Regions from separate parts of the Diaphorobacter sp. JS3050 genome, predicted to be linked through region 3. Evidence: predicted binding sites of a transcription regulator. Region 3 holds the regulator's gene; each other region holds the start of a gene.
What was found. The regulator FNR, encoded in region 3, switches genes on or off when oxygen is low (the NO sensors DNR and NnrR bind a similar motif). The targets are predictions, from matches to a motif close to TTGATNNNNATCAA.
Positions count from the first base shown of each region.

Region 1: a site for FNR is predicted at 2,592-2,605, ahead of HND92_RS08660 (OmpW family protein). Genes of this name have one in related genera too.
Region 2: a site for FNR is predicted at 3,334-3,347, ahead of HND92_RS12150 (DASS family sodium-coupled anion symporter). Genes of this name have one in related genera too.

Region 1 covers NZ_CP053553.1:1,772,149-1,777,635, forward strand. Annotated here, with positions in the region: gene purL (phosphoribosylformylglycinamidine synthase) at 1-961, shown strand, start outside; gene HND92_RS08650 (hypothetical protein) at 981-1,412, opposite strand; gene HND92_RS08655 (DUF808 domain-containing protein) at 1,528-2,526, shown strand; gene HND92_RS08660 (OmpW family protein) at 2,680-3,267, shown strand; gene egtD (L-histidine N(alpha)-methyltransferase) at 3,564-4,559, shown strand; gene egtB (ergothioneine biosynthesis protein EgtB) at 4,579-5,487, shown strand, end outside.
Region 2 covers NZ_CP053553.1:2,524,480-2,529,966, reverse strand. Annotated here, with positions in the region: gene HND92_RS12160 (YajQ family cyclic di-GMP-binding protein) at 1-444, opposite strand, end outside; gene murB (UDP-N-acetylmuramate dehydrogenase) at 512-1,588, shown strand; gene HND92_RS12150 (DASS family sodium-coupled anion symporter) at 1,694-3,220, opposite strand; gene HND92_RS12145 (carboxymuconolactone decarboxylase family protein) at 3,420-3,875, opposite strand; gene HND92_RS12140 (sigma factor-like helix-turn-helix DNA-binding protein) at 3,958-4,770, opposite strand; gene HND92_RS12135 (7-cyano-7-deazaguanine/7-aminomethyl-7-deazaguanine transporter) at 5,117-5,487, shown strand, end outside.
Region 3 covers NZ_CP053553.1:1,272,484-1,277,970, forward strand. Annotated here, with positions in the region: gene ccoO (cytochrome-c oxidase, cbb3-type subunit II) at 1-258, shown strand, start outside; gene HND92_RS06275 (cbb3-type cytochrome c oxidase subunit 3) at 273-410, shown strand; gene ccoP (cytochrome-c oxidase, cbb3-type subunit III) at 440-1,354, shown strand; gene ccoG (cytochrome c oxidase accessory protein CcoG) at 1,439-2,881, shown strand; gene HND92_RS06290 (FixH family protein) at 2,943-3,221, shown strand; gene HND92_RS06295 (hypothetical protein) at 3,298-3,585, shown strand; gene fnr (fumarate/nitrate reduction transcriptional regulator Fnr) at 3,627-4,370, opposite strand; gene hemN (oxygen-independent coproporphyrinogen III oxidase) at 4,542-5,487, shown strand, end outside.

The DNA of each region.
Region 1 (5,487 bases), 500 kb from region 3:
CAGCCTGCCGGACCTGCACCAGGTATGGGACGCGGTGAGCTGGAAGATCTGCCAGCAGCGTGACAATCCCGCCTGCGCTGACAGCGAGCACGCCGCGGCCGGCGATCCCGCAGACCCCGGCATGCACGTGCAGCTCACGTTCGACCCATTGGACAACGTGGCCGCGCCGTACATCGCCACTGGCGCGCGCCCGCGTGTGGCGGTGCTGCGCGAGCAGGGCGTGAACTCGCACGTGGAAATGGCCTACACCTTCACCGAGGCGGGCTTCGAGGCGTTCGACGTGCACATGACCGACCTGCAGACCGGCCGTGCCGACCTGGCGCAGTTTGCTGGCGTGGTGGCCTGCGGCGGCTTCAGCTACGGCGACACGCTGGGCGCGGGCATCGGCTGGGCGCGCTCCATCACGTTCAACGAGCGCCTGTCGGCCCAGTTCCAGCAGTTCTTCGCGCGTGGCGATACCTTCGCCCTGGGCGTGTGCAACGGCTGCCAGATGTTTGCCGAACTGGCCGACATCATCCCTGGCGCGCAGGACTGGCCGCGCTTCACCACCAACCAGAGCCACCGCTTCGAGGCGCGCCTGTCGATGGTCGAAGTGCTGGAATCGCCCAGCATCTTCCTTCAGGGCATGGCCGGCAGCCGCCTGCCGATCGCCGTCGCGCACGGCGAGGGCTATGCCAACTTCCAGTACCGTGGCAATGCCGACAAGGTGGTGCGTGCCATGCGCTTCGTGGACAACCATGGCCAGCCGACCGAGCGCTACCCGTTCAATCCCAATGGCAGCGCCGGCGGGCTCACGGCCGTGACGACGGCGGACGGACGCTTCACGGCCATGATGCCGCACCCCGAGCGTGTGTTCCGCAACATCCAGATGAGCTGGACCGATCTGGCCGCCACGGGGGGCAAGGACGCGTTCAGCCCCTGGATGCGCGTGTGGCGCAACGCACGCAAGTGGGTGGGGTGATCGGCGCCGCGGCGCGCGGCTAGCAGCCGCCGCGCGCCTGGCACTCGGGCACGATGCGCCCGTGCGAGTCGCGCCACTGCAGGGTCGGGCCGCCGGAAGACGGCGCCGCCGGCGCGGGTGGCTGCGGCGGCCGGTACGGATCGTGCAGCACGGTGGATGAGCCCACGCCGGCTCCGACGTGTGCGCCGCCCATGGGAACCGAGGCACCCACGCCCACGCCGCCAGTCACCTGGCCGCTTGGGTGCACTCCCACTCCGACGCCCACCGGCCCCACGCCGGTGCCCACCCCGGCCGATACGCCGCCCGAACCCACGCCGACGCCCACGCTGAACGGCCCCACCGGCACACCCACGCCCAGGCGCGCCGACGGGCCGGCGCAGGCGGACAGCACCAGCGCGGCCAGCGCGGCGGCGGTGCGCACGGGGCGCGAGGACGCAGTGCGAGAGGGCATGCCGCCATGGTACGCCTGCCCACCGTATTGCAAAAACAATAGCTGTCAGCGCTTGTCCCACATGCGTTAGGGGTGTTTTCATTCAGAATGGCGGCTTCTTGAAAGGAACTCACCCATGGCCGGCGCCAGCCTTCTGACCCTGCTTGACGACATCGCCACCATCCTGGACGACGTGGCCCTCATGACCAAGGTGGCCGCCAAGAAAAGCGCCGCCATGGCCGACGACGTGTCCGTCATGACCAAAGTGGCGGCGCAAAAGACCGCAGGGGTGCTGGGCGACGACCTGGCGCTCAATGCCCAGCAGGTCACGGGCGTGCGGGCAGAGCGCGAGATCCCCGTCGTGTGGGGCGTGGCCCGCGGATCCCTGGTGAACAAGGCCATCCTCGTGCCGGCGGCGCTGCTCATCAGCGCGTTCGCGCCGTGGGCCGTGACGCCGCTGCTCATGGTGGGCGGGGCCTTCCTGTGCTTCGAAGGCTGCGAAAAGCTCGCGCACAAGCTTTTGCACACGCCCGAGGAAGATGCCGTGCAACACGCGATCCATGCGCAGGCCAACGCCAATCCCAATGTGGACCTGGCGCGGGTGGAGAAGGACAAGATCAAGGCGGCCGTGCGCACCGACTTCATCCTCTCTGCCGAAATCATCGCCATCACCCTGGGCGCCGTCGCGGGCGCGCCTTTTGCGCAGCAAGTGGCGGTACTGGCGGGCATTGCCGTCCTGATGACGGTGGGGGTCTATGGCCTCGTGGCGGGCATCGTGAAGCTGGACGACCTGGGCCTGTGGCTCAGCCGCCAGGCCAGCAACGCGGCACAGGCCCTGGGCCGCGGCATCGTCGCGGCCGCTCCCTGGCTCATGAAGACGCTGTCGGTGGTCGGCACCGCAGCCATGTTCCTCGTCGGCGGGGGCATCCTGGTGCATGGCGTGCCGGCGCTGCACCATGCCGTCGAGGGCGTGGGCGCGGCGGTGCAGGGTTGGCCGCTGGGCGGACTGTGGTCGGTGCTGGTGACCAACCTGCTCAATGCCATGGTGGGCTTGGTGGCGGGCGCCGTGGTGCTGGCGGGGTGGACGCTGGTGGGACGGCTGCGCGGCAAGGCGGCTGCCAATGGCACGCATTGAGTGAGGCCATATGCCGCCGTTTGTGACGGAATAGACACATACGAATATACACACAGATTCTGGGTTTGATCTGCGGCAATATTGACCATATTACTCGTGGGCTTAATACGTGCACGGGGGTCGTCCCCGGTCAACCCAACGTATCGAGTCAACATGAAAAAGAATCTTCTGGCCCTGGCCGTTCTGTGTGCGATGACCTCCGGCGCTGCCTTCGCGCAGCAGGTTGCGGAAGGTTCCTGGCTGGTGCGTGCACGCGCGGTGCATCTGGACAGCGCCAACAACGGTGCCGCCGGCGACGCGGGCGTGAGCATCAACGACAAGTGGATTCCTGAAGTCGACGTCTCGTACTTCTTCACGCCCAACCTCGCTGCCGAACTGGTCCTGACCTACCCGCAAAAGCACGACGTGCGCCTGAACGGCGACAAGATCGGCTCGCTCAAGCACCTGCCGCCCTCGCTGCTGCTGCAGTACCACTTCACGAACTTCGGCGCGTTCAAGCCGTACGTGGGCGCTGGTGTCAACTACACGCGCTTTTCCAGCGTGAAGCTGCCCGCGGGCCTGGACGTGAAGCGCAACAGCTGGGGCGGTGCCCTGCAAGTGGGCTTCGACTATGCGCTGGACAAGAACTGGTCCCTGAACGTGGACGTGAAGAAGGTGTACATCGACACCGACGTGCGCGGCGTGGGCACTTTCAAGGTCGACCCGGTGCTGTTCGGCGTGGGCGTGGGCTACCGCTTCTAAGCACGCAAGTTCCGTTCTTCATGGTGGGGTGGGCCGGCGCATGCGCCGGCCCTTTTTTTATCCTCGGCGGACGGTAAATCGATGCTCTCATTGAAGGAGCTATTTGCGCTTGATGGGCAAGCGCTTCCGCCCGATTTGATCCTTTATTGGCAGGGCGGCGAAAAAGCCAACCACAGCGGGCAATCCGGCACAAGAGGTGCACTGTGGATTGCCCTGCAGATCGCGCGTGCGTCCTACCTGAAGAGGTGTCGTTGGATTGCAGGGGCGCGTTGGCAGGTGGCCTACGCTGCAGCGCTATGTCTGCAGTTTCTCCCCTTGCTCGGCTTGACGGCGTCCTTCACCACCTCGGCCTGGCACCGCCGCAGCCGCCCGCGGATGTGGGCGACGAACGCGACGAGATCCTGGCCGGCCTGTTGCAGCCGCAGGCGGCGCTCTCACCCAAGTATTTCTACGACCAGCGGGGCTCGGAACTCTTCGAGGCCATCACCCGACTGCCCGAGTACTACCCCACGCGTACCGAGCGTGCCTTGCTGCGGCGCCACGGGCACGCCATTGCCCAGGCCGTAGGCCCGGCGCGTGTGGTGATCGAGCCCGGGGCGGGCAATTGCGACAAGGCGCGCGAGCTCTGCGCGCTGGTGCGGGCCACGCACTTCGTGGGCGTGGACATCTCCGCCGACTACCTGCGGGATGCCATCGCGCGCCTGCGCGTGGCACTGCCGGGCCTGCATGCCCGCGCCGTGGGCGCGGACATCACCCGGGGTGTGCACCTGCCGCCGGACGTTCCCGGCGCGCGCCGCCTCGTCTTCTACCCCGGCTCGTCCATCGGCAACTTCGACCCACCCCAGGCACTGGCCCTGCTGCGGCACATGCGCGAACTGGCGCTGGACGATGGCGGCCTGCTGATCGGGTTCGACCTGCCCAAGGACGTGGCCGTGCTGGAGGCCGCGTACGACGACGCCGCCGGCGTGACCGCGGCCTTCAACCGCAACGCGCTGGCCCACGTGAACCGCCTGGTCGGCAGCGACTTCGTGCCCGCGCAGTGGCGCCACCGCGCCTTCTTCAACCCCCATGCCTCGCGCATCGAAATGCACCTGGAGGCCGCGGGGCCGCAGCGCGTGCGCTGGCCGGGCGGCGGGCGCGACTTTGCGGCGGACGAGCGCATCCATACCGAGAACAGCTACAAGTACCCGCTGCCGGATTTCACCGCGTTGCTGCATGAAGCGGGTTTCACGCGCACGCAGGCCTGGACGGACGATCGCGGCTGGTTCGCCATGGTGCATGCCCAGGCGTGATGCCGCCAGGGGATACCACATGCGCTTGCCACCCTCGACTCCCACGCTGCCGTCGTCGCCGCAGCAGTCGCAGCCCTCGATGGCGCTGCGCTACGCCGTGGTGCGCGCGGCCACCGAGGCGCTGGCGCGGCCCCTCTCGGCCGAGGACTGCTGCGCCCAGTCCATGCCCGACGCCAGCCCCGTCAAATGGCACCTGGCACACACGAGCTGGTTCTTCGAGACCTTCGTCCTGGAGGCGCACGAGAGCGGCTTCCGAGCATTCGATCCGGCGTTCCGCGTGCTGTTCAACTCGTACTACCACGGCGTGGGGCGGCAGCACCCGCGCCCGCAGCGTGGCTTGATCACGCGGCCCGACCTGGCCACCGTGCGGGCCTACCGCGCCGACGTGGATGCGCGCATGCAGCAGCTCCTGTCGCAGCCCGAAGTTCCGGGTGACGTGCTGGCGCTGGTGGAACTGGGCCTGCAGCATGAGCAGCAGCACCAGGAGCTGATCCTCACCGACGTCAAGCACCTGCTCTGGTGCAACCCGCTGTGGCCGGCCTACCAGGGCACAGCCGCGGCCGTGGTGGCGGAAGCCATTGCGGCACAAGACACCGCGTGGCGGCGCCTGGAAGGCGGCCTGGCGCAGATCGGCCACGATGGCGAGGGCTTCGCCTTCGACAACGAGACGCCGCGCCACACCGTCTTCCTGCAACCCTTCGAGATCGCCACCCGACCGGTGACCAACGCGCAGTACCTGGCTTTCGTGCAGGCCGGCGGCTACCGCGAGCCGGCCCACTGGTTGGCCGAGGGCTGGGACTGGCGGCGTGCGCAAGGGCTGGAGCACCCCATCTACTGGTGCGGTGATGGGGAGTGCGGCCAAGGTGGCGGGCCGGGCGGCTGGAGCGAATTCACGCTGACAGGCGAGCGCCCGCTGCATCCTGCGCAA
Region 2 (5,487 bases), 1.3 Mb from region 3:
GTCCTTGCGGATCAGCGCCATGGCGGCCTGCAGGTCGTCGCGCTTGGCGCCGGTGACGCGCACCTTGTCTTCCTGGATGGCCGCCTGCAGTTTGAGCTTGCTGTCCTTGATCAGGCGCTGGATCTTCTTGGCCTGCTCGCTGTCAATGCCGTTCTTGACCTTCACCACCTGCTTGAGCTTGTCGCCGCCGATCTTCTGGGGCTTTTGCACGTCCAGGAAGCGCACGTCCACGTTGCGCTTGGTGAGCTTGTTGCGCAGGATGTCCTCGACCTGCTGCAGCTGGAAGTCGGCGTCGCCGTACAGCGTGATTTCCTTGTCTTTCAGCTCGACGGCGGCAGAGGTGCCCTTGAAGTCGAAGCGCGTGCCGATCTCCTTGGCGGTGTTCTCCACGGCGTTTTTCACTTCAACGAAGTTGGCTTCACAGACGGTATCAAAAGAAGGCATGGCATCACTCGCGGCTAACTCGGTACAAACCCGCGCCCGCCTGGGGGCGGGTGCGACAATCCGGTCGATGTTAGTCGAGAAAAATGTTCCCCTGCAGACTTACAACACCTTCGGCATCGCCGCGCGTGCGCACACCCTGGTGCGCGTGCGCTCGGCCAAGGACGTGCACGACCTGCTGGGCGACCACCGCTTGGAGCGCCAGCCGGTGTTCGTGCTGGGGGGCGGCAGCAACATCGTGCTGACCGGCGACGTCAAGCCCCTCGTGCTGAAGATGGAGATCAAGGGCCTGCGCCTGCTGGAAGACACCGACAAGGCCTGGATCGTGGAGGCCGGCGCGGGCGAGGTCTGGCACGAGGCCGTGGCCTGGACGCTGGCCCAGGGCTACCCCGGCCTGGAGAACCTGGCGCTGATTCCCGGCACCGTGGGCGCGGCGCCCGTGCAGAACATCGGCGCCTACGGCGTGGAACTGCAGGACCGCTTTCATTCCCTGGTGGCCATCGACCTGGCCACGGGCCGCCCCTTCACGCTGGACGCAGCCCAGTGCGCCTTCGGCTACCGCGACTCGGTGTTCAAGCATGCCGCGCCCCAGGCGCCGCACGAGGGCGGGGGGCTGCACCGTGGCATGGGGCTGGCCGGGCGCGCGGTCATCACCCATGTGCGCTTTCTGCTGCGCAAGGACTGGGCGCCTGAGCTGGGCTACCTGGACCTGGAGCGCAAGCGCCAGGAGGCGGGCGTGGACCGGCCCACGGCGCAGCAGATCTTTGACTGGGTGTGCGAGATCCGCCGTGCCAAGCTGCCCGACCCGGCCGTGATCGGCAACGCCGGCAGCTTCTTCAAGAACCCCACGGTCACGCCCGAGCAGTGCCAGGACATCATCGCGCGCGACCCGAAGATCGTGCACTACCCCATGCCCGACGGCACCATCAAGCTGGCGGCGGGCTGGCTCATCGACGCCTGCGGTTGGAAGGGCAAGACGGTGGGCAAGGCCGGCGTGTACGACAAGCAGGCGCTGGTGCTGGTCAACCGCGGCACGCCCGACGACAGCGTGACCGGCGGCGAGGTGATGACGCTGGCGCGCGCCATCCAGACCAGCGTGTACGAGCGCTTCGGCATCCGGCTGGAGCCGGAGCCGGTGGTGGTCTAGCAGGCGGTAGCTGCTAACCTTTTGATAGCTGCTACCGCTTATCAGTAAAAGGCTACAGGCCAAAAATGCCTGTAATCGCATGGGCCACCGGCCGGCGATGGGGCCTCAGCGCGCCGGCAGGGTCATGTAGCCCATCCAGGGCCAGTAGGTCAGCGCAAACACCACCAGCAGCGCGATGGCCACGGCGGTGAGCACCAGGCCCGTGCGCACATAGTCCTTGATGTCGAAGGTGTCGGTGCCGTAGGCCAGCATGCCCTGGGGCGAGTTCACCGGCAGGATGAAGCCGATGCTGACCACGAACTGCAGCAGCATGGTCATGCCGATGGGGTTGATGCCCGGCGTCTGCACCGCCTGCAGCACGCTGATGATGATCGGGATCATGGTGGAGGCCAGGCCTGTGGCGCTGGCAAAACCCAGGTGGATCACGATCAGGAACAGGGCCAGCAGCATGAAGATGGCAAATGCCGTGGCGTTGGCCAGGCCGAGGCTGTCCACGATCAGGCGGGCCAGCCAGGGCGCGGCCTCGGTCTTGAGCAGGGCCGCACCCATGGCGATGCCCACGGCGAACAGCAGCACCGTGCCCCAGGGAAAGCCCCTTTGCGACTCCTTCCAGCCCATCACGCCCAGGCGCGGCAGCAGCATCAGTGCGATGGCCACGATGGTGGAGGTGGTGGTGTCCACGTCGTGCAGCACGCCCTCGGTCGCCCAGAAGCCCAGCAGCACCAGCGTGATGCCCAGCAGCTTCCACTGGTTGGCGGTCATGGCGCCCAGTTCTGCCAACTGGCGCTGGATGGCCTCGCGCCCACCGACGATATGGTCCATCTCGGGCTTGAGCATGCGCGTCATGATGAAGTACAGCGCAAAGGTCAGCACGATGGAATACGGCGCGCCAGCCACGAACCACTCGCCCCAGGTGATGGTCTGGCCGAACTGCTTTTCAATGAAGCCGATGGCCACCATGTTCTGTGCGGCGGCCGTCTTGATGCCGATGTTCCATACGCTGGCGGTCTGCGCGGCGGTGATCACCAACAGGGCTGCGAACTTACTGCGCCGGTCCGCGCCGAAGGCCGACAGAAAGCCCAGCATGATCGGCATGAGGCAGGCCACACGTGCCGTGGCGCTGGGCACGATGAACGACAGCAGAAAGCCCACCAGGATCGCGCCCATCGCCACGTGGTTGGCGCGTGCGGGCACGTACGAGAGCACCTGCAGCGCGATGCGCTTGTCCAACTGCGTGGCCGTCATGGCCGCGGCGATGAAGCAAGCCGCCGCCACCAGCACCACGGCGCTGTTGCTGAAGCCCCCCAGGGCATAGGGCAGCGCGGCGCGCGTGCCCATCATGGCGCCTGCCGCCTCCTTGCCTGGCACGGGGCTGATGGCCAGCAGGACGATCATCAGCGCGCCGATAACGACGGCGCTCACCGCATAGTCGAGAGCTTCCGTCATCCACAGGATCACCGCGAAAGCGAGGATGGCCAGCATCATCTGCCCGGCCTGCGGCAGGCCCGGCAGGGCGGGCATGAACGCGATGGCCAGCAGCACCGCGATGGCGGCCCATAGACCTATGCGCTGCGTGAACGTGAAGCCCCCAGCAGCGGGTGCAGGAGCGGGGGGGATGAGGCCGGGGACGATGGCATGGCAGCTTCCTTTCTCTTTGTTAGGCCCCGGCCGGGCCGAGGCTCGCGGTCATTGTGCGCCGCTGTTGCCAGGCTGCTGATGACAGTTCGCGGGTCTGTGGCGGAAGCATGACATGCGTCAAGATTTTCGGGTCCTTAGGCGGCGGCGCCCCCATGCTTGCCCTGGCGCGTTGTCAGGGTTTCCGCTCGCATGCTCAGGCTGGCGTGTGGATCCCGGGCGGGGTGCGAAAGGCGACGCTGAGCCGGTTCCACCCGTTGATCGCGACGATGGCCATCGACAGCTCCACGATCTCCGCTTCGCTGAACTGCGCGCGCACCTCGTCGTACACGGCGTCGGACACCTGCGACTGCTCCAGGCGCGTGAGGGCCTCGGTCCAGGCCAGTGCGGCACATTCGCGCGCATCGAACACGCCGCTCTCGCGGCAGGCGCTGAGCAGGTGCAGCCGCCGGTCGCTTTCGCCATGCTCGCGCGCCTCGCGGGCGTGCATGTCGATGCAGAACGCGCAGCCATTGATTTGCGAGGCGCGCATCTTCACCAGCTCGTGCAACTGGACGGGTAGTTGCCCCGCATCGACGTGTTTTTGCAGGCCGTACATGGCGGCATAGCTTGCGGCGTGGCGAGGGAGGTTGATGCGGGGGGCTGAGGACATGGAAGGCCCCTTGCAGGGGGGTGAGAGAAAAGGGGTGAACGCGGCGCCGCCGCGCAGACGGTGCCGGGCGAAGCGCGCAGGCCTACAGGCCGCGCAGCTTGTCGGGGTTGAGGACGGAATACACCGCGTGGATATGTACGCCGTCGGTCTCGAAGGCCATGACGGCGCGCACGCCGCCCGCGTCGCGCAGCAGCAGCCCGGGGCCGCCGTTGACGTCCACCGCTTCCATGGTCTGGTGGCTCAGGTAGAGGCGCCACACCGACGCGGCCAGGCGTGCGATCGCACGCGGCCCGTGCAGCAGCTTGGCGGCGGCGCGCACCTTGCCGCCGCCGTCGGCGGTCCACTGCGCATCCTCGGCGAACAGCGCCAGCAGCGCCGCATGGTCCTGCGTGCGCATGGCCTGCACGAAGCGCTCCACCAGCGCACGCGACGCCTCGGGTGTGGCCGTGAAGCGCACCCTGGGCTGGCGCACCTGGGTGCGCGCGCGGTGCACCAGCTGGCGGCAGGCGGCCTCGCCCTTGCCCAGCACGCTCGCCACCTCGGGGTAGTCGCTGTCGAACACGTCGTGCAGCAGGAAGGCGGCGCGCTCGTCGGGCGTGAGGCGCTCCAGCACCACGAGCAGCGCCACGGACAGGTCGCTGGCCAGTTCGGCGCGTGCATCGGCGGCCGGGGCGCTGTCGCCGGGGATCCACGGTTCCGGCAGCCAGGGGCCGTCATAGGCCGTGCGTTCTATGCGCGCGGCGCGCAGCCGGTCCACGCACAGCCGGGTGACGGTGGTGATCACCCAGGCATCCTGCAGCACGTCCTCGGCATCGGTGCGGCTGCCCAGCATGCGGTAGGCCACGCCCGCCAGGCGTGGGCGGTGCTGCTGAAAGGCGGCGAGGTGCTGGTCCATGGCGAGTGAGGTTGTCGCGTTCACGCCCCTAAGACGTGCGGTGCATGCATTGTGTGACGGGTGCCTTGAAAAAAATACGCGGCGCAACCCTGTGCGCGGGTGGGATGCGCAAATGTGCCTACAATCGCGCCCCGGCTCTGTTGCCACCATGGGTTCCCTCGCCCCCATCCAGGAACCTCCGCAACACCTGTAGTGCCGCACGCATCTGTGGGCTCGGTGGCCTGCGTCGATGCAAATCCTCGGGGTGGCCCTGCCACCGCTGTGGTTTGCGCTTCGCGTCCCATACCGATTTGCAGCGTGCTGATCCCTACAGGTATTGCAGAGGTCCCATCCAAAAAGGACTGCCATGACCTCGCTGAAGGCACCATCGCGCGTGCCGTTGTACCTCTCCCTCCTGGTGGCGTTCCATATCGCCATCGTCATCGCCAGCAACTACCTGGTGCAACTGCCCATCAATTTGCTGGGCTTTCACAGCACCTGGGGGGCGTTCAGCTTCCCGTTCATCTTTCTGGCCACCGACCTGACGGTGCGGCTCATCGGCAAGGCCGAGGCGCGCCGCGTCATCACCCGCGCCATGCTGCCGGCGCTGGTGGCGTCGTATGTGGTGGGCGTGCTGTTCCATGAAGGCCGCTTCAACGGCTGGGCGGCGCTGGGTGACTTCAACACCTTCGTGTTCCGCATCGCCTTTGCCAGCTTTGCCGCCTACGTGCTGGGGCA
Region 3 (5,487 bases):
TACAGCGATGAATGGCATCGCATTCACCTGAACAATCCGCGCGACGTGGTGCCCGAATCCAATATGCCCGCCTATCCCTGGCTGGAAAAGAACCAGATCGATCCTTCCGTCGTCGCTCCTCGCATGAAGGCATTGCGCACGGTCGGCGTCCCGTATACGGATGAGGAGATCGCCAGCGCCGCCGAGCAGGTCAAGGGCAAGACAGAGATGGATGCCGTGGTGGCCTATCTCCAGGTTTTGGGCCGTGCGCTCAAGTAATTGAGGAACTGGTCATGGACATCACCACCATGCGTATCGTGGCCACGCTGGCGTCGCTGGCGTGTTTCGTGGGCATCTGGTTCTGGGCCTTCATGCGCCGCAACCGGGCCCGGTTCGAGGAGGCAGCACAGTTGCCCTTCGCCGAGGACTGAAGAAGTCTCCACAAGAAAAGAGATAACCCATGAGCGATTTCACGAGTAACTTCTGGTCCTTCTACGTGGCCGGAATCACCATTATCGGTATCGTGGCCTGCGGCTTGCTGCTGTGGATCACGTCCCGCAAGAAGGTCGAGGCTACGGCCGACAACACCACCGGTCACGTCTGGGACGAAGACCTGACGGAAATGAACAACCCCATGCCCCGTTGGTGGATGTGGCTGTTCATCATCACGCTGGTATTCGGTGCTGGCTATCTGGCTGCCTATCCCGGATTGGGGACCTTTAAGGGTAAGTTGGGCTGGACGCAGCTGGGCGAGTACCAAGCCGAAGTGGACAAGGCTAACGCAGAGTTGCAGCCCCTGTATGCGCGGTTCGAGGCCATGCAGCCCCAAGAGATGGCGGCCGACACAGCGGCCATGGCAATTGGTGAGCGTCTGTTCATGAACAACTGCGCGCAGTGTCATGGTTCCGATGCCCGCGGCAGCAAGGGCTTCCCCAACCTGGCCGACGGTGACTGGCTGCACGGCGGTGCGCCTGATCAGATCCAGAAGACCATCCACGATGGGCGCATTGGCGTCATGCCTCCCATGGCGGCCGCCGTGGGCTCGCCGGAAGATGTGCGCAACCTCGCCCACTATGTCCTGAGCCTGTCGGGAAGCCCGCATGACTCCCTGAAGGCGTCTATGGGCAAGTCGAAGTTCACTGCGTGCGCTGCATGCCACGGGATGGACGGCAAGGGCAATGTGGCCCTGGGTGCCCCTAATCTGACGGATGACATCTGGCTGCATGGCTGGGGCGAAGCTGCCATCACCGCTATGATCAACAATGGCAAGACCAACGAGATGCCTGCCCAAGCGGGCAAGTTGACCGATGCACAGATCAAGGTGTTGACGGCATACGTCTGGGGTTTGTCCAATAAGGCCGGCGCCCCGCGCTGATGCTCCCTGTGCGGCCGGCTCCCCGTCGAGGGGCGCCGGCCGTTTTGCGTTTTGGAAGTTGCACTTCCTTTTTGAGATTCCACCATGAAGCCAGCCGAAGGTCAGCCCCGTAAGGTGATTCCTATCACGCCAGTGGGGGCCGAAAGTTCGCAGACCGAGGTCATTTCGCTCTATGAGGCGCAAAAGAAAATCTATCCACGCTCGATAAGTGGAGTGTTCGCCCGTTGGCGTTGGGCGATGGTGTTTCTGACACAGCTGGTTTTCTATGGCCTGCCATGGCTGGAGTGGGGCCAGCGCCAAATGGTGCTCTTTGACCTCGGAGCACGCCGTTTCTATATTTTTGGTTTGGTGCTTTACCCGCAGGACTTCATTTATCTGACGGGTTTGCTGATTATTTCCGCGCTGTCGCTTTTTCTGTTTACCGCAGTGGCGGGACGCCTGTGGTGCGGCTTCTCCTGTCCCCAGACCGTATACACGGAAATGTTCATGTGGATCGAGCACAAAGTCGAAGGCGACCGCAGTGCCCGTATGCGCCTGGACAATGGTCCGTGGACATTTGAGAAGATCTGGAAAAAATCTGTCAAGCAAGCCATTTGGATTGCGGTCGCGTTCTGGACCGGCTTCACCTTCGTGGGCTATTTCGTTCCGATTCGCGAGCTGGGGGAAGAGTTGCTGGCCCTGCAAGGAGGGTGGCAGATATTCTGGGTGATCTTCTATGGGTTGGCCACGTACGGCAACGCAGGATTCCTGCGCGAGCAGGTGTGCAAATACATGTGCCCTTATGCGCGTTTCCAAAGCGCAATGTTCGACAGGGACACGCTGGTCGTCTCTTACGATCCCGAGCGCGGCGAGCCTCGCGGGCCCCGTAACAAGATGGTAGACCACAAAGCTGCGGGACTGGGTGACTGCATCGATTGCACGCTGTGTGTCCAGGTCTGCCCAACGGGTATCGATATTCGCAACGGACTGCAATACGAATGCATTGGTTGCGGTCTCTGCGTGGACGCTTGCAATACCGTGATGGATAAGATGAAGTATCCGCGCGGGCTGATTCGTTTCTCGACGCAGAACGGCGTCAAGAACCACTGGACCCAATCGCAAATGCTCAAACGCGTGCTGCGACCCCGTGTGTTGTTCTATTCAGCGGTGCTGGTGGTGTTGTGCATCGGCATGCTGGCCAGCTTGGTGGTACGCACCCCGTTGAAGGTGGACATCGTGCGCGACCGCGCTGCGCTCTCGCGCATCGTGGCGGGAGGCAAGCTGGAAAATATCTACCGGCTGCAGATCATGAACGCCACGGAGGGGGCGCAGCGCTACACCATCAGCGCCCACGGCATGGAAGGGCTGGAAGTGGCGTCCGAGACCGCAATTGACATCGGACCGGCGGAATCCCGATGGGTGGTTGTCCGTCTTCAAATTCCGTATGGCTCAGCATCTCCTGGATCGCATACGGTGTATTTCGATATTCAAGCGCAGGGTGATAAAGCCCAAGTGGCAGAGAAATCCGTGTTCCTTGTACCCCGCTGAAGGCGGTCGTGGAATGCAAATGAACAAGCTGTGCTCATAAATGAGCGAGGAGTTGGTATAAATGCCGAGTAATTCCCCCATGAATCTGGAAGACGCAGGAAAGCCTTGGTGGACGTTTGGCCATGTCTGGCTTGTCATCGCGGGGCCGGTGATTGTCATCATTGCGGGCTTCGTGACCCTCTGGCTGGCCGTGAGCCAACCTGACCCCGTCATCGCGGAAGACTATTACCAACGGGGATTGAACATCAACGAGACCCTGAAGGAGTCTGGGGGCGACATGACGCCTGCCATGAAGGGGCGCAACCATGCAGCTACTCCGCTGGAGGATCAACCGCGCTGACCGGCAGGGCGAGTCCTCTTTGCATGCCGGAGAACAGATGCTAGGCTGTCAACTACACCTGCTAGGAGATGGGCGAATGTGGATGCAACGATTGATGTGGATCGCGTGGCCGGCCTTTTTGATGGCGGGCGTCATGGAAATGGTGGTGTTCGCCTTCGTGGATCCAGAAGCGCTGCAGTGGTTTGATCAACCCCTGCATCTCTCGCGCGAAGGTGTGTATACCATCGCCTTCTTCACGTTCTGGTTCGTACTCATGGCTTCCAGCGCATTGACGACGCTGTTGTCACTCTCGCCCTTTGAGTTGAATCGCTGCCCCGTGCCCAAAGGGGCGCGGCCGGCTGATTGCGCCAAATACGTTTCCTGATCTTTCCGCCGATCAGTTATGAATGAGCAAAAAACCGAGGCTTAATGGCAGGCTTGCTGGCTGTTGACAATTCGCTTCAGCGCATCGGTATCGACGATGCGCACATGGCGCTGTTTTACTTCCACAATACCTTCTTCCACGAACTTCGAAAACGTGCGGCTGACGGTTTCCAGTTTCAATCCCAGGTAGCTGCCGATCTCTTCGCGTGTCATGCGCAGCACCAATTCGGATTGTGAGAAACCCCGGGCATGCAAGCGTTGTACGAGATTCAACAGGAATGCGGCAAGGCGTTCCTCGGCACGCATACTCCCCAGCAACAGCATGACCCCATGCTCGCGAACAATCTCGCGGCTCATGATCTTGTGCACATGGTGCTGTAGTGCCGTTACTTCGCGCGACAACTCTTCAATACGATCGAAAGGCATGACGCATACTTCGGCGTCTTCAAGCGCTACCGCATCGCAAGTGTGACGGTCGCTCACGATGCCATCCAGGCCGATGATCTCGCCCGCCATTTGAAAACCTGTCACTTGGTCGCGACCGTCTTCGGTGGCGACACAGGTCTTGAAGAATCCGGTGCGGATGGCAAAAAGGGATGTGAAGGGTTCACCGTTCCGGAAAAGCGTGCCGCCACGCTTGATCTTGCGTCGTACAGCAACAATGTCATCGATGCGCTTGAGTTGCTGGTCGTCCAGACCCACGGGCATGCACAGCTCACGCAGATTGCAGTTTGAGCAGGCAACTTTGATGGTCTGGAGATTCGTATGCATGGGAACCCTGTTCATGGCTTGAGCTTACCTCTGAACGGCTGGGAGACATGGAATGCCGTAGGCCGTTGGACGACTTTGAGCCGAAGTCAAATTGTCGCCACAAGGACCTTATGGGCGCTTGATCAACGTCAAGGACTCATGGGGGACTCTACGGCACAGTGATATGAAAGTGCAAGGAATCCCGTCATGACCGTTGTTACAACAGAGCTCCTGCGTCGCTTTGACGTCCCAGGGCCGCGCTACACCTCTTATCCGACTGCTGATCGTTTTGTCGAGGCTTTTGGCGAGCGGGAATACATCCTTGCGCTGCAGCAGCGTCGCGTGGGGTCGGTAGCCAAGGCGATGCCTTTGTCGCTTTATGTCCACATCCCGTTTTGTGAATCGCTGTGCTATTACTGCGCGTGTAACAAGATCATTACCCGGCATCCAGAGCGGGCAGAGGTCTACTTGCGTTACCTCAGCCGTGAGATCGACCTGCATACGGCGCACTGCGGTGTGGGTCAGCATGTGAGCCAGCTGCATTTCGGCGGAGGCACGCCTACTTTTCTGACGGATGACGGTTTGCGCGAACTGATGGGCATGCTGAGGCGCAGTTTCGTCCTCGTTCCGGGGGGGGAGTACTCCATAGAAGTGGACCCCCGGACCGTGGATGAAGCGCGGCTGGGATTGTTGGCGGAGCTGGGTTTCAATCGCCTGAGCTTTGGCGTGCAGGATTTCGACCCTGAAGTACAAAAGGCCGTGCACCGCATTCAGCCTGCCGAAAAGGTGTTCGCGTTGGTCGATGCGGCTCGCAAGCTCGGGTTTGAATCGGTGAACGTGGATTTGATCTACGGGCTGCCGCGACAGACACCGGAGTCGTTTGATTGCACCTTGGCGCAGGTAGCCGAGCTGCGGCCAGACCGGATCGCGCTGTATGCGTACGCTCACTTGCCAGAACGCTTCAAGTCGCAGCGACGCATCATCACGGCCGAGTTGCCCATGGCTTCGGCCAAGGTGTCCATGCTGGCCCGGTCACTTGATGTGTTCCAGGAAGCCGGCTACGTCTACGTGGGCATGGACCATTTTGCGCTGCCTGACGATGCGCTGGCGGTGGCCAAGCGGCAAGGCAGGCTGCACCGCAATTTCCAAGGCT